Regions from separate parts of the Pseudomonas arsenicoxydans genome, predicted to be linked through region 1. Evidence: predicted binding sites of a transcription regulator. Region 1 holds the regulator's gene; each other region holds the start of a gene.

What was found. Region 1 encodes FliA, which starts transcription of late flagellar genes. Its sites were predicted from a motif close to CTAAAGTTTNNNNNNNNNNNGCCGNTAA; they were not measured.
Region 2: the regulator FliA is predicted to act here: its motif matches at 3,364-3,391, upstream of BLQ41_RS05725 (methyl-accepting chemotaxis protein).
Region 3: the regulator FliA is predicted to act here: its motif matches at 1,144-1,171, upstream of BLQ41_RS20155 (methyl-accepting chemotaxis protein).
Region 4: the regulator FliA is predicted to act here: its motif matches at 2,406-2,433, upstream of flgM (flagellar biosynthesis anti-sigma factor FlgM).

What each region holds. Positions count from the first base shown of each region.
Region 1 is NZ_LT629705.1:2,891,454-2,896,826, forward strand. Features, by position in the region: gene flhA (flagellar biosynthesis protein FlhA) at 1-1,209, shown strand, start outside; gene flhF (flagellar biosynthesis protein FlhF) at 1,221-2,555, shown strand; gene fleN (flagellar synthesis regulator FleN) at 2,672-3,502, shown strand; gene fliA (RNA polymerase sigma factor FliA) at 3,499-4,239, shown strand; gene BLQ41_RS13455 (chemotaxis response regulator CheY) at 4,406-4,777, shown strand; gene BLQ41_RS13460 (protein phosphatase CheZ) at 4,801-5,373, shown strand, end outside.
Region 2 is NZ_LT629705.1:1,276,753-1,282,125, reverse strand. Features, by position in the region: gene BLQ41_RS05730 (vWA domain-containing protein) at 1-1,170, shown strand, start outside; gene BLQ41_RS05725 (methyl-accepting chemotaxis protein) at 1,285-3,261, opposite strand; gene BLQ41_RS05715 (LysR substrate-binding domain-containing protein) at 3,442-4,362, opposite strand; gene BLQ41_RS05710 (NorM family multidrug efflux MATE transporter) at 4,541-5,373, shown strand, end outside.
Region 3 is NZ_LT629705.1:4,294,082-4,299,454, forward strand. Features, by position in the region: gene BLQ41_RS20150 (glycerate kinase) at 1-1,037, shown strand, start outside; gene BLQ41_RS20155 (methyl-accepting chemotaxis protein) at 1,293-2,918, shown strand; gene BLQ41_RS20160 (pyridoxal phosphate-dependent aminotransferase) at 2,961-4,148, shown strand; gene BLQ41_RS20165 (NAD(P)-dependent oxidoreductase) at 4,276-5,256, opposite strand; gene BLQ41_RS20170 (MFS transporter) at 5,278-5,373, opposite strand, start outside.
Region 4 is NZ_LT629705.1:5,895,521-5,900,893, forward strand. Features, by position in the region: gene cheR (protein-glutamate O-methyltransferase CheR) at 1-472, opposite strand, end outside; gene BLQ41_RS27605 (chemotaxis protein CheV) at 520-1,452, opposite strand; gene flgA (flagellar basal body P-ring formation chaperone FlgA) at 1,536-2,297, shown strand; gene flgM (flagellar biosynthesis anti-sigma factor FlgM) at 2,470-2,796, shown strand; gene BLQ41_RS27620 (flagella synthesis protein FlgN) at 2,845-3,312, shown strand; gene BLQ41_RS27625 (flagellar brake protein) at 3,406-4,152, shown strand; gene BLQ41_RS27630 (MFS transporter) at 4,217-5,373, opposite strand, start outside.

The DNA of each region.
Region 1 (5,373 bases):
ATGCCGCACTTCTCCTTTCTCAGCATGGCGGCCCTGGCGGCCGGCGGCGCGTACCTGTTCTGGAAGAAACAGAACGTGGTCAAGGTTCAGGCCTTGCAAGAGGTCAAGCGCCAGCAGGAGCTGCTGCCATCGCCGGCCCGTGCCATGGAAACCAAGGAACTTGGCTGGGACGACGTGACGCCGATCGACATGATCGGGCTGGAAGTCGGCTATCGCCTGATCCCGCTGGTGGATCGCAATCAGGGTGGTCAGTTGCTGGCGCGGATCAAGGGCGTGCGCAAGAAGCTCTCCCAGGACCTGGGCTTCCTGATGCCGACTGTGCACATCCGTGACAACCTCGACCTCGCGCCGAGTGCCTATCGCCTCACGTTGATGGGGGTGATCCTGGCGGAAGCGGAGATTTACCCGGATCGCGAACTGGCGATCAACCCGGGGCAGGTCTACGGCACGCTCAATGGCATAACCGCCAAAGATCCGGCTTTTGGTCTGGAGGCGGTCTGGATCGAAATCAGCCAGCGCGCCCAGGCACAATCGCTCGGTTACACCGTAGTCGATGCCAGCACGGTCGTGGCGACCCACTTGAACCAGATTCTGTACAAGCACTCCAGCGAACTGATTGGTCACGAAGAAGTCCAGCAACTCATGCAATTGCTGGCCAAAAGCTCACCCAAGCTGGCCGAAGAGCTGGTGCCGGGTGTGGTCTCGCTGTCGCAACTGCTCAAGGTGTTGCAGGCGTTGTTGGCCGAACAAGTGCCGGTGCGCGACATTCGCAGCATCGCCGAGGCCATCGCCAACAATGCGGCCAAGAGTCAAGATACCGCCGCGCTGGTCGCCGCGGTGCGCGTCGGCGTTTCCCGTGCAATCGTCCAAAGCATTGTGGGGACTGACTCCGAGCTGCCAGTTATCACTCTTGAGCCAAGGTTGGAACAGATATTGCTCAATAGTCTTCAGAAGGCAGGACAAGGCTCGGAAGAGGGCGTTCTGTTGGAGCCAAGCATGGCTGAGAAGCTGCAACGCTCGTTGATCGAAGCGGCGCAGCGTCAAGAAATGCAAGGTCAGCCGGTGATTCTGCTGGTGGCCGGTCCGGTTCGCGCGATGCTCTCGCGATTCGGCCGACTGGCAGTCCCGGGTTTGCATGTGTTGGCTTACCAGGAAATTCCTGACAACAAGCAAGTGACCATCGTTGCGACAGTAGGGCCCAACGGCTGAGGTAGTGGTTTATGCAAGTTAAGCGTTTTTTCGCCGCCGATATGCGTCAGGCCATGAAACTGGTTCGTGATGAGCTGGGCGCTGATGCCGCGATTATCGGCAATCGCCGGATCGCTGGCGGTGTCGAACTGACGGCTGCCCTCGATTACAAATTGTCGGCGCTGGCCCCGCGCGTTCCGAACATGGAACTCGAGGATGAGCTGCGCAAGACCCAGTCGCGGATCGTTACCGCCCAGGCCGAATTGAGCCTGCGTGGCGAAGGCGAGACCGACGGCGACAAAACCACCAATCGGCAGTTGTTCGCCGGCCTGCCATTGACCGCCGCCGAACCGCTGATCGAACCTACTTACACCCAGCCCCGTCGTGCTGCGCCGGCCCCTGCGCCAGCGGCAGGTGGCGTTGACCCACGGGCGTTCGACTCGATGCGTTTCGAGCTCAACAGCCTGCGCGAACTGATGGAAGTACAACTCGGCTCCCTGGCCTGGAATCAGCTGCAAGGCAGCCGCCCGGCCCAGGCCAACCTCTGGCGTCGCCTGCAACGCATCGGCTTGTCCGGCCCGTTGTCGCGCGATCTGCTGGCAATGATTACCGATATTGAAGAGCCTCGTCAGGCCTGGCGCATGCTGCTGGCGCACCTGGCGCGGATGATCGCCACACCTGAAGTCGAGCCTCTGGAAGAGGGCGGCGTGATTGCCATGGTCGGCCCCGCCGGCATGGGCAAGACCACCACCCTGGCCAAGCTCGCGGCCCGTTATGTGCTCAAGTACGGCGCGCAAAACATCGCGCTGGTGAGCATGGACAGCTACCGTATCGGTGCTCAGGAACAACTCAAGACGCTGGGCCGGATCCTCAATGTGTCGGTAACGCACGTTGATCCGGGCCAGTCGCTGGTCCAGGCACTGGAACCATTGCTGCGCAAACGCGTGGTGCTGATCGATACCGCCGGCCTGCAGGCCAGCGATCCGGCACTGCGCATGCAGCTGGAAAGCCTGGCCGGACGTGGCATCAAATCAAAAAATTACCTGGTGTTGGCAACCACCAGCCAGAAACAGGTTCTAACGGCCGCTTATCATAGTTACAAGCGCTGCGGGCTCGCTGGCTGCATCCTGACTAAACTGGATGAAACGGCAAGTCTGGGAGAGGTGTTAAGCCTGGCAATCAGTCATGAATTGCCGGTGGCCTACCTGACGGATGGCCCGCGGATTCCGGATGATTTGCATCTGCCGCGTCGTCATCAGTTGGTCAGTCGCGCCGTTAGCGTGCAAATGCAGGAAGAACCCAGCGAAGAAGCCATGGCTGACATGTTCGCTGATATTTACCACAGTCCGACCAAGCAGGTTGGCTGAGGTAGTAATGAACAGTTTTCGTACCTACATCGATGGTCTGCCATGCATTGTTCCGTTTGAGAACGCGCAGCCAGTAATGTGGCCTCCGTCTATGCAAGACAAGGTAAAGAAATAACATGGGCAGCATGCATCCCGTACAGGTGATCGCGGTGACCGGCGGCAAGGGTGGCGTCGGCAAGACTAACGTGTCAGTGAATTTGTCACTGGCCCTGGCTGAGCTCGGCCGTCGCGTCATGCTGTTGGACGCCGACCTGGGGTTGGCGAACGTCGACGTCCTCCTGGGACTGACACCCAAACGTACCCTGGCCGACGTCATCGAAGGCCGCTGTGAGCTGCGCGACGTTCTGTTGCAAGGCCCCGGCGGAATCCGCATCGTCCCGGCCGCGTCCGGCACCCAGAGCATGGTTCATCTGAGCCCGGCTCAACACGCCGGCCTGATCCAGGCCTTCAGCGATATCGGCGACAACCTCGACGTCCTGGTGATCGATACGGCTGCAGGTATTGGTGACTCGGTAGTCAGTTTTGTTCGCGCAGCGCAAGAAGTCTTGCTGGTGGTATGCGACGAGCCGACCTCGATCACAGACGCCTACGCACTGATCAAGTTGCTGAACCGCGATTACGGCATGAACCGCTTCCGCGTGCTGGCCAACATGGCACAAAGCCCGCAGGAAGGTCGCAACCTGTTCGCCAAGTTGACCAAGGTCACGGACCGCTTCCTCGACGTCGCCCTACAATACGTTGGCGCTGTGCCTTACGACGAAAGCGTATGCAAGGCTGTGCAGAAGCAACGCGCCGTCTATGAAGCCTTCCCGCGCTCCAAATGCGCCCTGGCGTTCAAGGCGATTGCGCAGAAGGTCGATACCTGGCCGTTGCCTGCCAACCCGCGTGGGCACCTGGAGTTTTTCGTTGAGCGTCTCGTGCAACAGACCGCAGGACCCGTCCTATGACAGCCAGTGGCTACAACCTCTACAAGAAGTCGGCACGTGACGCGCAGTACGAGCTGATCGAGCGTTACGCGCCACTGGTCAAACGCATTGCTTACCACCTGCTGGCACGTCTGCCAGCCAGTGTTCAGGTTGAAGATCTGATCCAGGCCGGAATGATCGGCCTGCTTGAAGTGTCGACCAAATATGACGCCAGCAAGGGCGCGAGTTTCGAGACGTACGCGGGCATTCGAATCCGCGGCGCGATGCTCGATGAAGTTCGCAAAGGGGACTGGGCGCCACGTTCGGTCCACCGCAATACCCGCATGGTCAGTGACGCAATTCGCTCGATTGAAGCTAAAACCGGTCGTGACGCTAAAGATCACGAGGTTGCGGCCGAACTCCAATTGAGTCTCGACGATTATTACGGGATTTTGAACGACACCTTGGGCAGCCGCCTCTTCAGTTTCGACGACCTGTTACAGGACGGTGAACACGAAGGGCTGCATGAGGACGGCGCCAGTGCTCATCTGGAACCGTCACGCGATCTGGAAGATGAACGCTTCCAGGCGGCGCTGGCGGACGCGATTGCCAATTTGCCGGAGCGTGAGCGACTGGTGTTGGCGCTGTACTACGACGAAGAGCTGAACCTCAAGGAAATCGGTGAGGTCCTTGGGGTCAGCGAATCCCGGGTCAGCCAGTTACACAGCCAGTGCGCGGCCCGCTTGCGGGGGCGTTTGGGGGAGTGGCGAGCGCGCTGAAGGCAGTGTGGGGACACTGCGAGCGGGACCGGTGCGGGATTTACTGCACCGGTCGCGATCTGTTGTGCTCCAGACAGTCATCGAGTGCATTGCCGGATTGATTGAAATGGCGTGTCCAGGTGCTGGGCGCGTTTAAGACTGCTTGGAGGTCGAATTGGACAAGAACATGAAAATCCTCATCGTTGATGACTTCTCAACGATGCGGCGGATCATAAAAAACCTGTTGCGTGACCTTGGGTTCACCAACACGGTCGAGGCTGACGATGGCACTACCGCCATTCCGGTTCTCAACAGCGGCAGCATCGACTTTCTGGTAACGGACTGGAACATGCCTGGCATGACCGGCATCGATCTGCTGCGCCACGTGCGCGCCGATGAAAAGCTCAAGCACCTGCCAGTGCTGATGGTCACCGCTGAAGCCAAGCGCGAGCAGATCATCGAAGCGGCCCAGGCCGGTGTAAACGGCTATGTGGTCAAACCCTTCACGGCCCAGGCGTTGAAAGACAAAATCGAAAAGATTTTCGAACGCATCGGTTGAGACACTGCGTCACCGGGGGAGCTATGGACAATAACGAATCTTCACAGGGCGATTTTGAATCGACCCTGAAAAAACACGCGGTCGAATTGGTCAACAGCCTTGAAAAGGGCAAGTTCGGCGATGCTGTGCAACTGATCCATGAGCTCAATCAGACCCGTGACCGCGGCCTGTATCAGGAGGTGGGCAAGCTCACTCGCGAGCTGCATAGCGCGATCGTCAATTTCCAGATTGACCCGAACATGCCGCAAGCCGAGGAAGTGTCCCAGATCACCGATGCCACCGAGCGTCTGGGGTATGTGGTCAAGCTGACCGAGGCCGCTGCCAACCGCACCATGGACTTGGTGGAAAACGCCACGCCGCTGGTCAACGGCCTGAGCAATGAAGCTCAGGCGTTGAGCACGGATTGGGGACGGTTCATGCGTCGTGAAGTCGGGGCTGAAGAGTTCCGCGAGTTGGCGCGGCGGGTCGACGGTTTCCTGACACGCAGCAGCGAAGACAATCGCGTGGTGTCAAGCAACCTCAACGACATCCTACTGGCTCAGGATTACCAGGACCTCACCGGTCAGGTGATCAAGCGCGTGACCCAATTGGTCACC
Region 2 (5,373 bases), 1.6 Mb from region 1:
CAGCTGGCGGACGAACTGCAAAAACGCGGTCAACCGACGGAAGCGCAAGACCTGCGCAGCCTGCTCGGCACGCCCGAACTGGACAAGCTTTACAGCCTCAATGGTGAGCCGCTGGTGGTGCGCTGGAACCAGCGTCCGCCCAAACCAGTCGTGCCGCCGGTGGTTCCGGTCGTGCCGGTCGTACCGCCTTCGCGCCGTGGCTGGTGGATCGCGGCGGCCCTGCTGGCGCTGCTGTTGTTGCTTCTGGCGCTGTGGCTCTGGTGGTTCCTGCACCGTGAGCCGGTGGTCGTGGTTCCACCGGTAGCGCCGGTGGTGACGCCTGTGGAGAAACCGGTGGAGAAACCGGTTGAACCGGCTCCCGAGCCTGTCGTGGAACCGGAGCCTGCCCCGGAACCAGAACCGGTGCCCGAACCAAAACCAGTGCCGCCGCCCAAGCCGGTCCCACCACCAAAACCGGTCGCGCCGCCACCTCCGCCACCTCCAGCCCCGACGCTGGACAACTACGCGTGCCGTAAAAAAGCGCCGGATGCCGTGCCCCCGCAATTTGTGGTGGTACTCGACACTTCGGGCTCGATGGATTTGAACATCAAGTCGGTGAAAGCCGACGAGGACTGGTTCTTCGGCAATGAGATGAACAAGTACCTGGACCCGAACCGCACCATGCAGATCTTCGCCAAGCCCAGCCGCATGGACGTCGCCAAGGAATCGCTGGCCGGCATGATCAATGGGCTGGACCCGAAAATCGACACGCGCCTGATCACCTTCGCCGGTTGCGAAAGAACACCGGACCAGGGCGTGTTCAAGCTTGGCGACCGCCCGCGGTTGATCAACGGGATTCGCGGCCTGGTTCCCAACGATGGCACACCACTGGCCGACAGCCTGGCCTACGCCGCCAGCAAGGTCGACGGGCGCAATAACGATGCAGTGATCGTGATGTTCGTCGACGGCGAGGACGGTTGCAATAAAGACGCCTGCGCGGTATCCCGTCGCATCGCCAGGGAACAACCACGCCTGCGGGTCAACGTAGTGAAAATCGGCACCGGTGGCCCGTCACGTTGCATCGCTGAAAATACCGGTGGCCGAGTTTACAGCAGCACCAATGCGGCTGAGCTGGGTAGCCAGTTGAAACAGGCGACGAAGGAAGTGTCGAGTAATGCCAAGTGTGATTGATCGCTCGACTTGAGGATTGAGGTGAGGCCAATCGCGAGCAGGCTCGCTCCCACAGGATATGTGTTGTTCACAAATCCAGTGTGGAGCCTGCTCGCGATAGCTGCTTCGGCCGCCTCAACGAAACCGGTCAACCTCTTGCCGCAAGTCAGCCGCCAGCTTCTCCAGCTCTTTGGCGGTAACGGCCAGGTTCGACACCACTTCACGCTGCTCGCTGTTGGCCAGCGCAATGCTTTGCAGGTTGCTGCTGAGCAAGGTCGCGGTGCTGCTCTGTTCCTGAGTCGCCGTGGTGATCGCCGCGAATTGCTCGCCGGCCGAGCGGCTCTGCTCGTCGATGCGCGCCAGGGCCGAGGCCACGTTGGCGTTACGCGACAGGCCTTCCTGCATTAACAGGTTGCCTTGCTCCATGGTGCTGATCGCGTTGCCGGTTTCCTGCTGGATGCTTTGAATCATCCCGGAAATTTCATCGGTGGCCTGGCGAGTGCGTGAAGCCAGGTTGCGCACCTCATCGGCCACCACCGCAAAGCCGCGACCCTGCTCGCCGGCACGGGCCGCTTCGATGGCCGCGTTCAACGCCAGCAGGTTGGTTTGTTCGGCGATCGAGGTAATCACGCCAACGATGCCGCCGATTTCCTGGGAGCGCTGACCGAGGGTGTTGATCACGGTGGCGGTGCTGTTCAAGGCGCCAGCGATTTGCTCCAGAGACGAGGACGCTTCGTCCATCGACGTGCGACCAATCTGGGTTTGCTGTGCGTTTTCCTGCGCTAGGCGCTGGGTGCTGCCCATGTTGTCGGCAATGTTCAGGGACGTGGCGCTGAATTCTTCCACGGCACCGGCCATGCTGGTGATTTCGCCGGACTGCTGCTCCATCCCTTCATACGCACCGCCGGACAGGCCGGACAAGGCCTGGGCACGACTGTTGACCTCGCCCGAGGCCTTGCGGATGTGCTCGACCATCGTCGACAACGCCTGGCTCATCTGGTTGAAGGCGCGAGCCAGTTGACCGATCTCGTCATTGCTCGACACGTTCAGGCGCACGCTCAGATCACCGGCGCCCAGCGCTTCAGCCTGGCGCACCAGATCGCCCAGCGGCGCGAGTTTGCTGCGCAGCAACCAGACCGCCGAACCCACGGCAATCAGCGTCGCCAGCAGACTGCCGATCGCCAGTTGAATGCCAACGCTCCAGGTCACGGCGCTGATTTCGGTTTTTGGCATGCTCGCCACCACCGACCATGGGCCGCCGTCGAACGGCACGGCCACACTGTAGAAGTCTTCAGACTTGTCGCTCCAGAAATCGCCCTTGCCCTGAGTTTTCGCCAGGCCGGTGATGGCCGGGACTGCTTTATCAAGCGCCTGCACGCCCGCAATCGGAACCAGCCACTTGTTCTGCTCATCCAGCAGCGCCAGGGAACCGGTCTGGCCGATGCGGAAGCGTTTGAGGTTCTCAAACTGCGCATTCTGCGCATCGGTGTAATCGAACCCCACGAATAACACGGCAATCACCTTGCCGCTGCTGTCGCGTACAGGGGTGTACTGAGTCATGTAGGAGCGATCAAAGAGCAAGGCGCGGCCGACGTAGCTCTGCCCCGCCATCAACCGCGCATAGGCCGGGTTGGCATGATCCAGCAAGGTGCCGATGGCCCGGTTGCCATCCTGCTTGGTCAGGGAGGTACTGACCCGTACAAAGTCTTCGCCACTGCGCACGAACACCGTCGCGACGCCCGCCGTCATTTGCTTGAACTCGTCAACTTCCTTGAAGTTGTTGTTCAACACTTCGCTGCCCAGGTGCAAGCCCGGTGTCTGCGTGCCCGCCACGGTCACCGGCTCATCCGGGTGTAAGTTCAGACCCGCACTGAAGCGTTTCTCGAACAGGCCGGCCAGACGCTGGGTGCTTTCACGCAACGTGCCGTGAAAGGTGCTCAATTGGTCAGCCAGCAACCGGGCTTCGCTGGCCAGGTGCTCCTCGCGGGTGGCGAGGTTGGCACTGTCCAGCGAACGCAGGGCGAATACGGTACTGCCAGTGATGACAATCGCCAGAATCACGGCGAGCGCAAGACCTAGCTGTGAGGCGATCCGGGCACGGGGTTGAGACATGACAGCTCCTGGCTGAGCGACCGGATCATCCTGATCACGATGCACACTCGGCAATATTCAAAGGGAATTGCAACGAACCTGCACGAAGGTTCCATCTGCAGATATTCGGCGGCAAACCTGAATACTTGAGTAAAAAACGAGGATATGGCTCAAGGCCTCTAACACTGGGGCTCTATCGATTCAGCTCAGGCGCTCGACATCCGGTAAATCCATGGCCCGGACCTCCCCGAGCAGGAAATCGCTGAGGCGGCGCAAACGTTCACCTCCCGGACGGGTTTTCGGCCAGACCAGGTAATAATTCTCACCGCTGGCCACTGCGGTCGGCCACGGCAGACTCAGACGACCCTGCGCGACATCCTCCGCCACCATCAACAAATCGCCCATGGACACACCGTAACCTCGGGCTGCCGCGATCATGCCCAGCTCCAGTGTGTCGAATACCTGCCCGCCCTTGAGCGACACCTGATCATCCAGGCCCATGCGCACAAGCCACGTGCGCCAGTCTCGGCGGTCCGGCGTCGGGTGCAGCAGTTCGGTGCTGGCCAGACGCGCAACGTCCCACGGCTGATCCTTCAGCAGATTCGGCGCCCCCACGGGAATCAACTCTTCTGGAAACAACCGCGTCGCCTCCCAGTCCGGCGGGAAATGTCCGTTGCTGAGGATCACGGCGCAGTCGAACGGTTCGTGATTGAAGTCCACCGAGTCGATGTCCATCCAGGCGCTGGTCAGTTGCACCTCGTTGCCCGGTTGCAGATGCCGAAAACGGCTGAGCCGGGCCAGCAGCCAGCGCATGGTCAGCGTCGACGGAGCTTTCATACGCAGGATGTCGTCTTCGGCGCGCAAGGTATTGCAGGCACGTTCCAGCGCGGTAAAGCCTTCGCGAATGCCAGGAAGGATCAGCCGCGCCGACTCGGTCAATTGCAGGTTGCGTCCGCTGCGGTGAAACAGACGACAGGCGAAATGCTCTTCGAGTGTACGAATATGCCGACTGACCGCACTTTGGGTGATCGACAGCTCTTCCGCCGCACGGGTAAACGAGCTGTGCCGCGCCGCCGCTTCAAATGCGCGCAGGGCATACAAGGGTGGAAGACGACGGGACATCGGAAAAGCTCCTGAAGCGCGGTTAGGCAACGTTAGCAGAAATCTGCCAGCATGAGTTTGACTCATGCCACCCATCCTTTTTATCCCTTTGTGCAATTCCCGTGAAGCGCCGAGAATCGGCGTTCTCCTGATTTCCCTGGGGTTTCCTTTTTCTCTTCGATAGACGAGCGTGATGATCATGCAGCATCCAGCACGTACCGAACTCTGGGCCATCCTGCGGCTGGCGGGGCCGTTGATTGCCTCGCAGTTGGCGCACATGCTGATGGTCCTCACCGATACCTTGATGATGGCGCGCCTGAGTCCTGAAGCGCTGGCCGGTGGCGGCCTGGGCGCGGCGACGTATTCGTTTGTGTCGATCTTCTGCATCGGCGTGATCGCCGCCGTCGGCACCCTGGTGGCGATCCGTCAGGGCGCCGGCGATATCGTCGGTGCTGCGCGACTGACACAGGCCGGGTTGTGGCTGGCCTGGCTGATGGCGCTGGTGGCCGGGTTGCTGCTGTGGAACCTCAAACCGGTGTTGCTGCTGTTTGGCCAGACCGAAACCAACGTCCACGCCGCCGGCCAGTTCTTGCTGATCCTGCCTTTTGCCCTACCCGGCTACCTGAGCTTCATGGCCTTGCGCGGATTCACCAGCGCCATCGGCAGGGCGACGCCGGTGATGGTCATCAGCCTGGGCGGTACCGTGGCCAACTTCCTGCTCAACTATGCGTTGATCACCGGCATGTTCGGCCTGCCAAAACTGGGCCTGATGGGCATCGGCCTGGTCACGGCCATTGTCGCCAACCTGATGGCCGTGGCGCTGGCGCTGCACATCCGTCGGCATCCAGCCTACGACGCTTATCCGCTGCGCCAGGGCCTGTCGCGGCCCAACCGTCAGTACTTGAAAGAGCTGTGGCGCCTCGGCCTGCCCATCGGCGGCACTTACGCGGTGGAAGTCGGGTTGTTTGCATTCGCGGCGCTGTGCATGGGCACCATGGGCAGCACGCAGCTGGCCGCACACCAGATCGCCCT
Region 3 (5,373 bases), 1.4 Mb from region 1:
TGATCAAGTGCCCGATGGCCGATGGCGGCGAAGGCACGGTGGAGTCGATTCTGGCGGCGTGCGAAGGTCAATTGCGCCGCACCACGGTGCGTGGCCCGCTCGGTGCACCAGTCGATGCCGCGTGGGGATGGTTGCCCCAGAGCCACACCGCGATCATCGAAATGGCTGAGGCCAGCGGCCTGCAATTGGTCGCGCCGGGCAAACGTGATGCCTGCACCAGCAGCACGTTCGGCACCGGTGAACTGATTCGCGCCGCACTGGACGCCGGGGCACAACGGGTGATCCTGGCGATTGGCGGCAGCGCCACCAACGACGGCGGTGCCGGGGCGATGCAGGCATTGGGCGTGAAGCTGCTGGACGCTCAAGGGCAAATGCTGGCGCCGGGTGGTTTGGCGCTCGCGGAGCTGGCCCACATCGACCTGAGTGCAATCGACCCGCGATTGACCGCGGTGCGATTCGACATTGCGGCCGACGTCAACAATCCCCTGTGCGGACCCCACGGCGCTTCAGCGATTTTTGGTCCGCAGAAAGGAGCATCGCCCGAACAGGTGCAGCAACTGGATACAGCCCTTGGACACTTCGCCCGGTTGTGCGCCCAGGCGTTGGGCAAAGACGTCAAGGACGAACCCGGCAGCGGCGCGGCCGGTGGTTTGGGCTTCGCAGCCAAAGCGTTTCTGAATGCGCAATTCAAGGCCGGCGTGGAAGTCGTCGCCGAACTGGTCGGGCTGGCTGAAGCCGTGAACGGGGCCGACCTGGTGATCACCGGCGAAGGGCGTTTCGATGCCCAGACGCTACGCGGCAAAACCCCGTTCGGCGTGGCGCGTATTGCCCGGGAGCAGGGCGTGCCGGTGATTGTCATCGCCGGAACCTTGGGCGAGGGTTACCAGGACCTGTATGAACATGGCATCGATGCCGCGTTTGCCTTGGCCAGTGGGCCGATGACGCTGGAGCAAGCGTGCGCCGAGGCACCACGCTTGTTGCGCGATCGTGCCAGCGATATCGCGCGGGTCTGGCGAATGGCGACGCGCCAGGCCTGACGATTACCCGTCAGGCAAGCCCGCTCCCACAGGTTTTGCAATTTGACTATTAAGTGTTTCATCGATGAAACACGTGAAATGTATTGAAATATTTTCTCCAGCCCCTGTAAAAAACCTCATCCCCCGGCCGATACAACCAATAGGCGCGCACAAACCAACTACAACGGCGCCGCCAAACTGAAAGCGCGTTCCGCCGCGCGCCCTTCAGTGATCACGGCATGGATGCTCGAAGCCTCAATCACCGAGTATCTTGCTATGTCACTGCGTAATCTGAATATCGCGCCTCGAGCTTTCCTGGGTTTTGCCTTCATTGCCTTGCTCGTCATCGGGCTGGGTGTGTTCTCCGTGAGCCGCATGTCGATCATTCGCCAGGCGTCCGTCGACATGGAAAGCACGCAGCTGCCCAGTGTCGGCTATCTGGGTAACCTGACCGAGAACGTTCTGCGCCTGCGCATCCTTTCCTTCCGGGTGTTGGTCAACCGTGACGCGAGCGCGTTGCAGGAAGCGCAAACCCGTATCAGTGCACTGATCGACAAGGTGCGTACCGCGCAATCCAGTTATGCCGCCTTGCCCGCCAGCCCCGAAGAAGCCGCGCTGTACAAGACCTTCACGGCAACGCTGGACAATTACATGCAAGCCCAGAGTCAGATGCTGGAGCTGTCGCGACAGGACAAGCTCGATGAGATGCGCGCCCTGATCAATACACGGATCAAGGACGGCACCGATCAGATGGGCGAGCAGCTGAACAAACTGATAGCCCTGAACAACAGCGACGCCAAAGCAGCTTCCGTCGAAGCGGGTGAACATTACAGCAGCGCGATTACCGGCATCGTCGTAGTGGCGGTGATTGCCGCGTTACTCACCGTGTTGCTCGCCTGGCTGCTGACCCGCAGTATCGTCACGCCGCTGAACCGCGCGCTGCAGGTGGCCCAGACCATCGCCGGTGGCAACCTGACCACCGCTATCGAAATCGATGGCAAAGACGAATCGGCACGTTTGCTTGGCGCCTTGTCCGAGATGCAGGCCAACCTGCGCAAAACCATCGAACAGATCGCCGGTTCCGCGACCCAGCTGGGCGCCGCCGCCGAAGAACTCAGCACCGTGACCCAGGAAGCGTCCCGGGGCATCCAGCAACAGAACAACGAAATCGAACAAGCGGCGACGGCGGTCAACGAAATGACCGCCGCCGTGGAAGAAGTGGCGCGCAATGCGGTGTCGACGTCCGAAGCTTCGAACCAGTCGACCCAGGCTGCACGCGAAGGTCGTGATCGCGTGGTGGAAACCGTCAACGCCATCCAGACCATGACCCACGACGTGCAAAACACCTCGCTGATGATCGAAGGCCTGGCCACTCAGGGCCGTGACATCGGCAAAGTGCTGGACGTGATCCGCGCGATCGCTGAACAGACCAACCTGCTGGCACTCAATGCCGCCATCGAAGCCGCCCGTGCCGGTGAAGCTGGGCGCGGTTTTGCCGTGGTGGCGGACGAAGTCCGGGCCCTGGCCCATCGCACCGCACAGTCGACCCAGGAAATCGAAAAAATGGTCGCCGGGATTCAGAACGGTACAGGTGAAGCGGTCTCGTCGATGGCGCAAAGCAATCAGCGCACCCAAAGCACCCTGGAAATGGCCCGCGCCGCCGGTGTCGCACTGGAGCAGATCACTCAATCGATCCACTTGATCAACGAACGCAACCTGGTGATCGCCAGCGCCTCGGAAGAACAGGCCCAGGTGTCCCGCGAAGTCGACCGCAACCTGGTGAACATCCGCGACCTCGCCACCCAGTCCGCCGCCGGCGCCAACCAGACCAGCGCCGCCACCCATGAACTGTCGCGGCTTGCGGTGAATTTGAATGCGATGGTGGCGCGTTTTGTGATTTGAGGTAGGGTTGAGGCTGGAGTCCGCGCGCGACAGGAGAATGACATGCGCTATTCAGCCTTGACCCAACGAATCGCCGGCGACGGAGCGGCAGCCTGGCAGATTCATGACCGAGCGCTGGAAATGCGCGAACAAGGAATCGATGTATTGCTGCTGTCGATCGGCGATCCGGATTTCGACACGCCGCCGCCCATCGTCCAGGCGGCCATCGACAGCTTGCACGCCGGCGACACCCATTACCCGGAGGTGCGGGGCAGTCGTGGATTGCGCAGCAGTATCGCCCAGCGCCATCGTCAGCGCAGTGGCCAGGCGGTGGACGCGGATCATGTGATCGTGTTTCCGGGAGCCCAGTGCGCCGTGTATTCGGTTGCGCAATGCCTGCTCGATCCGGGCGATGAAGTGATCGTCGCCGAGCCGATGTACGTGACCTATGAAGGTGTATTCGGCGCCTGCGGGGCCAAGGTGGTGCCGGTGGCGGTGCGTCCGCAGAACGGCTTTCGGGTCGACCCGGCGGATGTCGCGGCACTGATCACGCCGAAAACCCGGGTCATCCTGCTCAACAGTCCGAACAATCCATCAGGCGCCAGCTTGCCGCTCGACACGTGGCGAGTGCTGGCCGCGTTGTGCGTGCGCCATGATCTGTGGCTGATCAGCGACGAGGTCTATAGCGATCTGTTGTTCGAGGGCGAGCACACCAGCCCTGCGAGTTTGCCGGGCATGGCCGAGCGCACCGCGACCATCAATAGCCTGTCCAAATCCCATGCCATGAGCGGCTGGCGGGTAGGTTGGTCAATCGGCCCGAAAACCTTGGCCGAGCATCTGGTGAATTTGTCGTTGTGCATGCTGTTCGGGATTCCGGATTTTATTCAGAACGCGGCGCAACTGGCATTGGATGAAGACCTGCCGGAAGTGGCGCAGATGCGCGAGGAGTATCGCCAGCGTCGCGATCTAGTGTGTTCGATGTTGAACGGCAGTGCCGGGCTTCGTGCGATCAAACCTGACGGCGGAATGTTTGTGATGGTCGACGTGCGCCCGACCGGGCTGTGCGCCCAGCGATTTGCCGAGCGACTGCTGGAGGGATACGGCGTGTCGGTGTTGGCCGGCGAGGCATTCGGACCGAGTGCGGCGGGGCATATTCGCATTGGGTTGGTGGTGGATCAGTTGAAGCTGGCGGATGCGTGTCAGCGGATTGCATCGTGCGCGGCGCAGCTGCTGGAGGCGCGGCGCGCCTGACGATTTTGCGTTGGCCATGCCGGCCTCATCGCGGGCAAGCCCGCTCCCACATTGAATCTAGGTGAAACACAATTCCCCTGTGGGAGCGGGCTTGCCCGCGAAGGCTTACTGACAGACACAGAAATTCTTACGCTTCGGACCAAGCCCCGGCATTCACCAGGTTCTTCGGCCGTTCACCCGCCAATGCCATCAGCAGATTATCCACCGCGCACTTGGCCATCGCCTCGCGCGTTTCGTGGGTCGCAGAACCCATGTGCGGCGTCGCCACCACGTTGTTCAACGTCAACAACGGCGAATCTTTTTCCAGCGGTTCGCGCTCAAACACATCCAGCCCCGCGGCACGAATCTGCCCGGTGCGCAGCGCTTCAATCAGCGCCGTTTCGTCCACCACCTTCCCTCGGGAAATATTGATGAAAATGCTTTCGGGCCGCATCAGGGCGAACTCCTCGGCACCGATCAATCCTTCGGTTTCAGCGGTCAACGGCAAGGTCAGGCAAATGAAATCGGCCTGCTGCAACAACTCCGTCAGGTTGCGGTATTGAGCATTGAATCGCTGCTCAACGGCTGGTTTCGGTGAGTGGCTGTGATAGATCACCGGCATGCCAAAGCCGAAATGCCCGCGCTGGGCCAACGCCTCACCGATGCGTCCCATGCCGATGATGCCCAACGTTTTGCCATGCACGTCCGTGCCGAAATGCACCGGGCCGATGTTGCGCTGCCATTGGCCGGCGCGAACCATGTTCGCCAGTTCGACCACGCGCCGGGCCGTGGCCAGGATCAGCGCGAAGCCGGTGTCGGCGGTGGTTTCGGTCAGCACGTCGGGGGTGTTGCTGAGCAGGATCCGGCGCTCGGTCAGGTAGTCGATGTCGTAATTGTCGACACCGACGGAGACGCTGGCGATGGCCTCCAGATGCGGCGCCAGGTCCAGCAACTGCGCATCCAGTTTCAGACTGGCACCGAGCAAAGCCTGGGCCCGAGGCAGGGCGTCGCGCAGCTGCGCGATGCCCTCCGGGTTGAGGTTGTCGATCAGCGTTACGTCGGCGTGCTCATGCAGGCGCGCCATCAGCAGCGGAGAAAGTTTCTTGTACAGCACAACCTGCTTTTTCATCGTTATCGTCTCAACTTCAATTCAAGGGTGAGCAGTCACGGGCCGTTGCGCAGCCACGACCCGGTCACTGGCACCGGGCTTGAGGAAAATCGTCAACACCACCGAGAGCATCAACGC
Region 4 (5,373 bases), 3.0 Mb from region 1:
CGCCGGTCTTGCAGTTGGTCAGCATGGTGCCGGACAAATCAGTGGCAACGATCTGCACACCCATTTTCAACTGGCCCATGTTGACCCGCTCGAACTCATCGATGGACATCGACAGCGAATACGGTTCCTGACCCGACGAGCACGCCGCCGACCAAATCCGCAGACGCTGACCGGGGGCTGCCTTGATCGCTTCGGGCAACACCTTGTTCTTCAAGACTTCAAACGGATAGGTGTCACGAAACCACAGGGTTTCGTTGGTGGTCATGGCATCCACCACCATCTCGCGCAAACCACTGCGCGGCTGGGTCTGAATGCGCTGGACCAGTTCACCCAACGACTTGATACCCTGCTGTTCCATCAGTTTGTTGAGACGGCTCGATACCAGGTATTGCTTGTTTTCACCGAGCAAAATGCCACAGGCTTTTTCCAGGAATACCCGGAACTGTTCGAAATCCAAATTACCCGTAGACAAAGATACCGCCTCTTAAATCGTGTTGAACCGCCAGGGGCAAAAGGCCCCTAGCTGATATCTGCTGCTTTGATCCGGTCGACTACCCGGGATGCCAGGTCATCAGGACGGAATTTGGCAAGGAAGTCATCAGCACCGACTTTCTTGACCATCGCCTGATTGAATACGCCCGACAACGAAGTATGCAGGATGATATGAAGCTTTTGCATGCGCGGGTCGGCGCGGATCTCGGCCGTCAGCGTGTACCCGTCCATTTCCGGCATCTCGATGTCGGAAATCATCATCAGGAACTCTTCTTCCGGCTTCTTGCCCTCGTCGACCAGCTTGCGCAGGTATTCCAGCGCTTGCCGACCGTCGTTCAACGCCACCACTTCGACGCCGATCGTTTGCAGGCAGCGCGTCACTTGCTTGCGCGCCACCGATGAGTCATCAACCGTCAAGACCCGCAGCGACAACGCTTTGTGCTGGGTTTCGACATCCACCACACCGACCGAAATCGCTTCCGGTGTGGGTGCCACTTCCGCCAGCACTTTTTCGACGTCGATGATTTCGACTAGCTGATTGTCGACCCGAGTCACAGCGGTCAGGTAATGATCGCGCCCGGTACCCTTGGGAGGTGGATGAATTTCCTCCCAGTTCATGTTGACGATGCGCTCCACCGAGCGCACCAGGAAACCCTGGGTCTTGGTGTTGTACTCCGTAATGATCACAAACGGATTGCTCTGATCCTTAAGCGCGCCGGAGCCGGTCGCCATTGCCAGATCGAGAATCGGAATGGTCGCCCCCCGGATATTTGCCACACCGCACACGACAGGACTGGACTTGGGCATCAGGGTCAGCTTGGGGCATTGCAGCACCTCACGAACCTTGAAAACGTTGATCCCATACAGCTGCTGACCGTCAAGACGGAACAACAACAGTTCAAGGCGATTCTGCCCCACCAGTTGCGTGCGCTGGTTTACTGAATCCATTACACCAGCCATGCACAGAACTCCTACACCAACGCTTAAGTGTGTTGCGACGCGCATTCATTGCTAAACGGCACGGCGCTTGCTTTTTAACTCTTATGAACACAGAACCGACATTTTTCCGACGCCTGACATCAACTTTCCGCAAATTGCTTTGTGTGATGCCGGCCGTTTGCCTGTTCAACGCTGGCAGCCCTGCCCTTGCTGACTCGGTTACCTTGCCTGACATGCTTATCGGCGTCACACAGGGCTTTCTTGAATTCACCGTAGAGGACTATTTGGCTACCAGTCAAACCGAAGGTCGCTACGAAATCGAAGTCAACCGACTCGATCCACGTATGCATATGCCCATGTGCGACAAGGAATTGACAGCCACTCTGGAGAGCCCGGCGACCCCGATCGGACGGGTCACGGTCAAGGTTCGCTGCGATAGCTCCTCGCCCTGGACCGTCTTCGTGCCCGCTCAAGTCCGCCTGTTTCGGGAGGTCGTCACGACTACTCGGCCGCTCAAGCGCGCCGGTATCGTCGAACCCGAGGATGTGATGCTGCGTGAACGTGATATCAGTCTGATCAACCAGGGTTATTTCACCTCGCTGGATCAAGCCATCGGACAAAAACTTACCCGACCAACGGTCGCCGATCAGGTCCTGACGCTGGTGCATCTGGAACAGGCGGAAGTCATTAGTAAGGGCGACCAGGTGGTGATCACGGCACGCAGTGGTACGCTCAGTGTGCGCATGCCCGGCGAAGCGCTGTCCAACGGCGGCTTGCGTGAACAGATTCGAGTGAAAAATCTCAATTCCAATCGGGTCATCAAGGCGCAGGTGATCGCGCCAGGCCAAGTGGAAGTGGCTATGTAGATATCTTTATCTCTTTGGGTGAAGAGATGGCGCGTTGCCCGGCGGTTCCCTAAACTGTGCCCCAGGCAGGAAAAGCACTGGCACTTGCACGCTCATTGATAAATGAGCCTAAAGTTTTTGCAGGGAGAGCCGAAAACATGGCAAGCGTCCAAATACCCAGAGGTTTTTTATCATGGTCATCGATTTCAGCCGTTTAAACAGCTCCTCGCCACTTACCGGTAGTACGCGTACCAGCGCCGCGAAGGAAACCGCCGAAGCCGGCAAATCCGCGCCGCTGAATACCCCGGCCGAACAGGCCAGTACCGTCACAAGCGGGGAATCGGTACACCTCAGCAATGAGGCTCAACAGTTGCAGAAGGTCACTGACAAGCTGCGCGATCAGCCTGCCGTCGACAACGCCCGTGTGGCAGAGTTGAAAGCAGCAATCGCCGATGGCAGCTATAAAGTCGACAGCAACCGTGTAGCCAGCAAACTGCTCAACTTCGAAGCCCAGCGCTAGGCCATTGCCTGCGCCAGGCTTTTGGACGCTTAAACCCCAAGGCCAGCCATGCACGATACTAATTTACTGCAACTGATCATCGACGACTTTGCCCCGGCGCAACACTTGCTGGAGTTACTGCAAACCGAGTCCCTCGCCTTGCATGGTCGCGACATGCAACTGCTCGAGGATATTCTCGCGCAGAAACAGGCACTGATCGTTTTGCTTGACCAGCATGGCCGCAAGCGCAGTGAAATCCTCGCCAGCCTCAACCTGCCGCTCAATCGCACGGGTCTCGAGCAACTTGCCAGCCATTCCAGCATTGGTGAACAGTTGCTGGCACAAAGCGATGTGCTGACCGACCTCCTGGCTCAGTGTCAGACTGCCAACGCCAGTAATGGCCAGTCCATTCTGGTCCAGCAGGCCGCCACGGCCAATCAGCTGAAAATCCTCACCGGTGGCGAACCACCCGCGCTTTATGATGCCCGCGGATCCACCGCCAAGCTTGCGAAGCCGCGCCCGCTCAGTCAGGCTTGAGCCTTTGCATCGACACGCCCTATCAAGACACGAAACATGCTGGCAAAATGCTGGCTCGCCGTAGTCAATTTTTTGCCTGGAGATCGATTAACCGTGTTCAATACCCAAAGCGCGGAAGACGCCCCGCAGCCACCCAAGGTGCTTACCACACCTCTGGAGATCTCCAGCAACCTGCGCCAGCTTCAGGACAGCCATGACCCGCTGATCATTACGTTCCATGAGCGCACCCAGCGCTTTCAGAGCTATCTGGTGGACATTGATCGCGACAGAAATATGATCACCCTGGATGAAATGATCCCGCGTGACGGAGAACGCTTTCTGCTGGCCGGAGAACCGTTCAAGGTTGAAGGCTTCCACGACGGTGTGCGCATCGCCTGGGAAAGCAATGGCGCGCTGTCCATCGATGAGTCCGGCGATACTCGCTGCTATCGTGGCCCCCTGCCCGCTGAAGTGGTTTATCACCAGCGCCGCAACGCGTTCCGTGCAGCGTTGAAACTGGCGCAACTGGTCAGCGTCGAACTGGGCGGCGACAAACTCAAGTCGACCCTGGGCGGCAAGCTGCTGGACATTTCGGCCACCGGCTGCAAGTTGCGTTTTGAAGGCGACATCACCAGCAGCCTGCAACTGGGCCAGGTCTATGACCGCTTCGTCGCCGCCCTGCCCTTCGGCAACATGACCGCACCAGTCGAGTTGCGTTACCTGCACTTCGAAGAGAAGATCTCCACCACTTTCGCCGGTGTTCGCTTTCATAACATGAGCGGACTGGTGCAGCGGCAAGTCGAGCGCTTCGTCTATCAGCTGCAACGCGAAGCACGACGTTTCGACAAAGACGACATGTAATACGACGCTTCAACAAAAAACGGGCAGTCCCTTGCGGTGACTGCCCGTTTTTTTATGCCTTGGCCTATGGCCTGGCTTCGGTAAAGCTTTGCTCGCGGCCCGCGTCCGGATCTTCAGGTGGCGGATCCGCCTGCGGATCCGTTTGCGGTTCAGGCTCCGGTTCAGGGCTGATCGGGCTTTGCATCTGGTCTTGCACCACCTGCTCATCGACACGCGGATCGAGGCACGCCACCAGCGGCGAACTGGACATACTGTCCGGCATGGCCACGTGATGCAGCGGCGCATCGTCGACCTGATGCAGGTTGGTGACCGCTTTGGGGCGGATGCGCCACACCAGCACCAACGCAAAGAAACTGAAGAAGGCGTAAAGCATGTGGCTGCCAAACAGCTTCATCAGCACCCCGGCCACCAACGGTCCGATACTGGCGCCAACACCGTAGGTCACCAACAACATCGCGGTCAGGGAAACACGACGATCACCTTCGACATGGTCATTGGAGAACGCCACCGCCAGCGGATACAGGCAGAACATCACCAGCGAACAGAAGAACCCGGCGACAAACAAAACCTCCAGCGGCACCTGCTGCATGATTGCCAGCGGCAACGCAGTCAGGGCCAGCACCACCGCAAAACAGCGGATCAACAACGCCCGGTCATAACGGTCGGACAGCCAGCCCAGCGGCCATTGCACCAACAGTCCGGCAAAAATACAGCTACCCATGAACAGACCGACCTGCTCGGTGGACAACCCTTGCTGCGAGGCATACAGCGGCGCCAGACCATAGAACGAGCCAATGATCAGCCCCGCCCCCAGCACCGTACTCAACGACTGCGGCACGCGCTTGATGAAGAACCGCGGCTCCATAGGCGCCGGATGCAACGGTGCAGGGTGAATCCGGCGTGTCAGGGCCACCGGCACCAGGCACAGCGCGAAGCACAAGGCGACCAGCATCAGCAGCTCCAAGCCCAGCGCCGGGTGCATGACCAGAATCAGCTGACCCAGCACCAGCCCCAGGTAGGAGGCGATCATATAGCCGCTGAACACCGTGCCACGCTGCGACGCTTCGGCCTGCTCGTTGAGCCAGCTTTCAATGACCATGTACTGGCACATCATGCCGAGGCCGACGATGATCCGCAGGAATATCCAGGCCGGCAGCCAGTCGATCAGGCCGTGGCCAAGCACCGCCGCGCCGACAATCCCGGCGCAGGCCGAATAGGCTC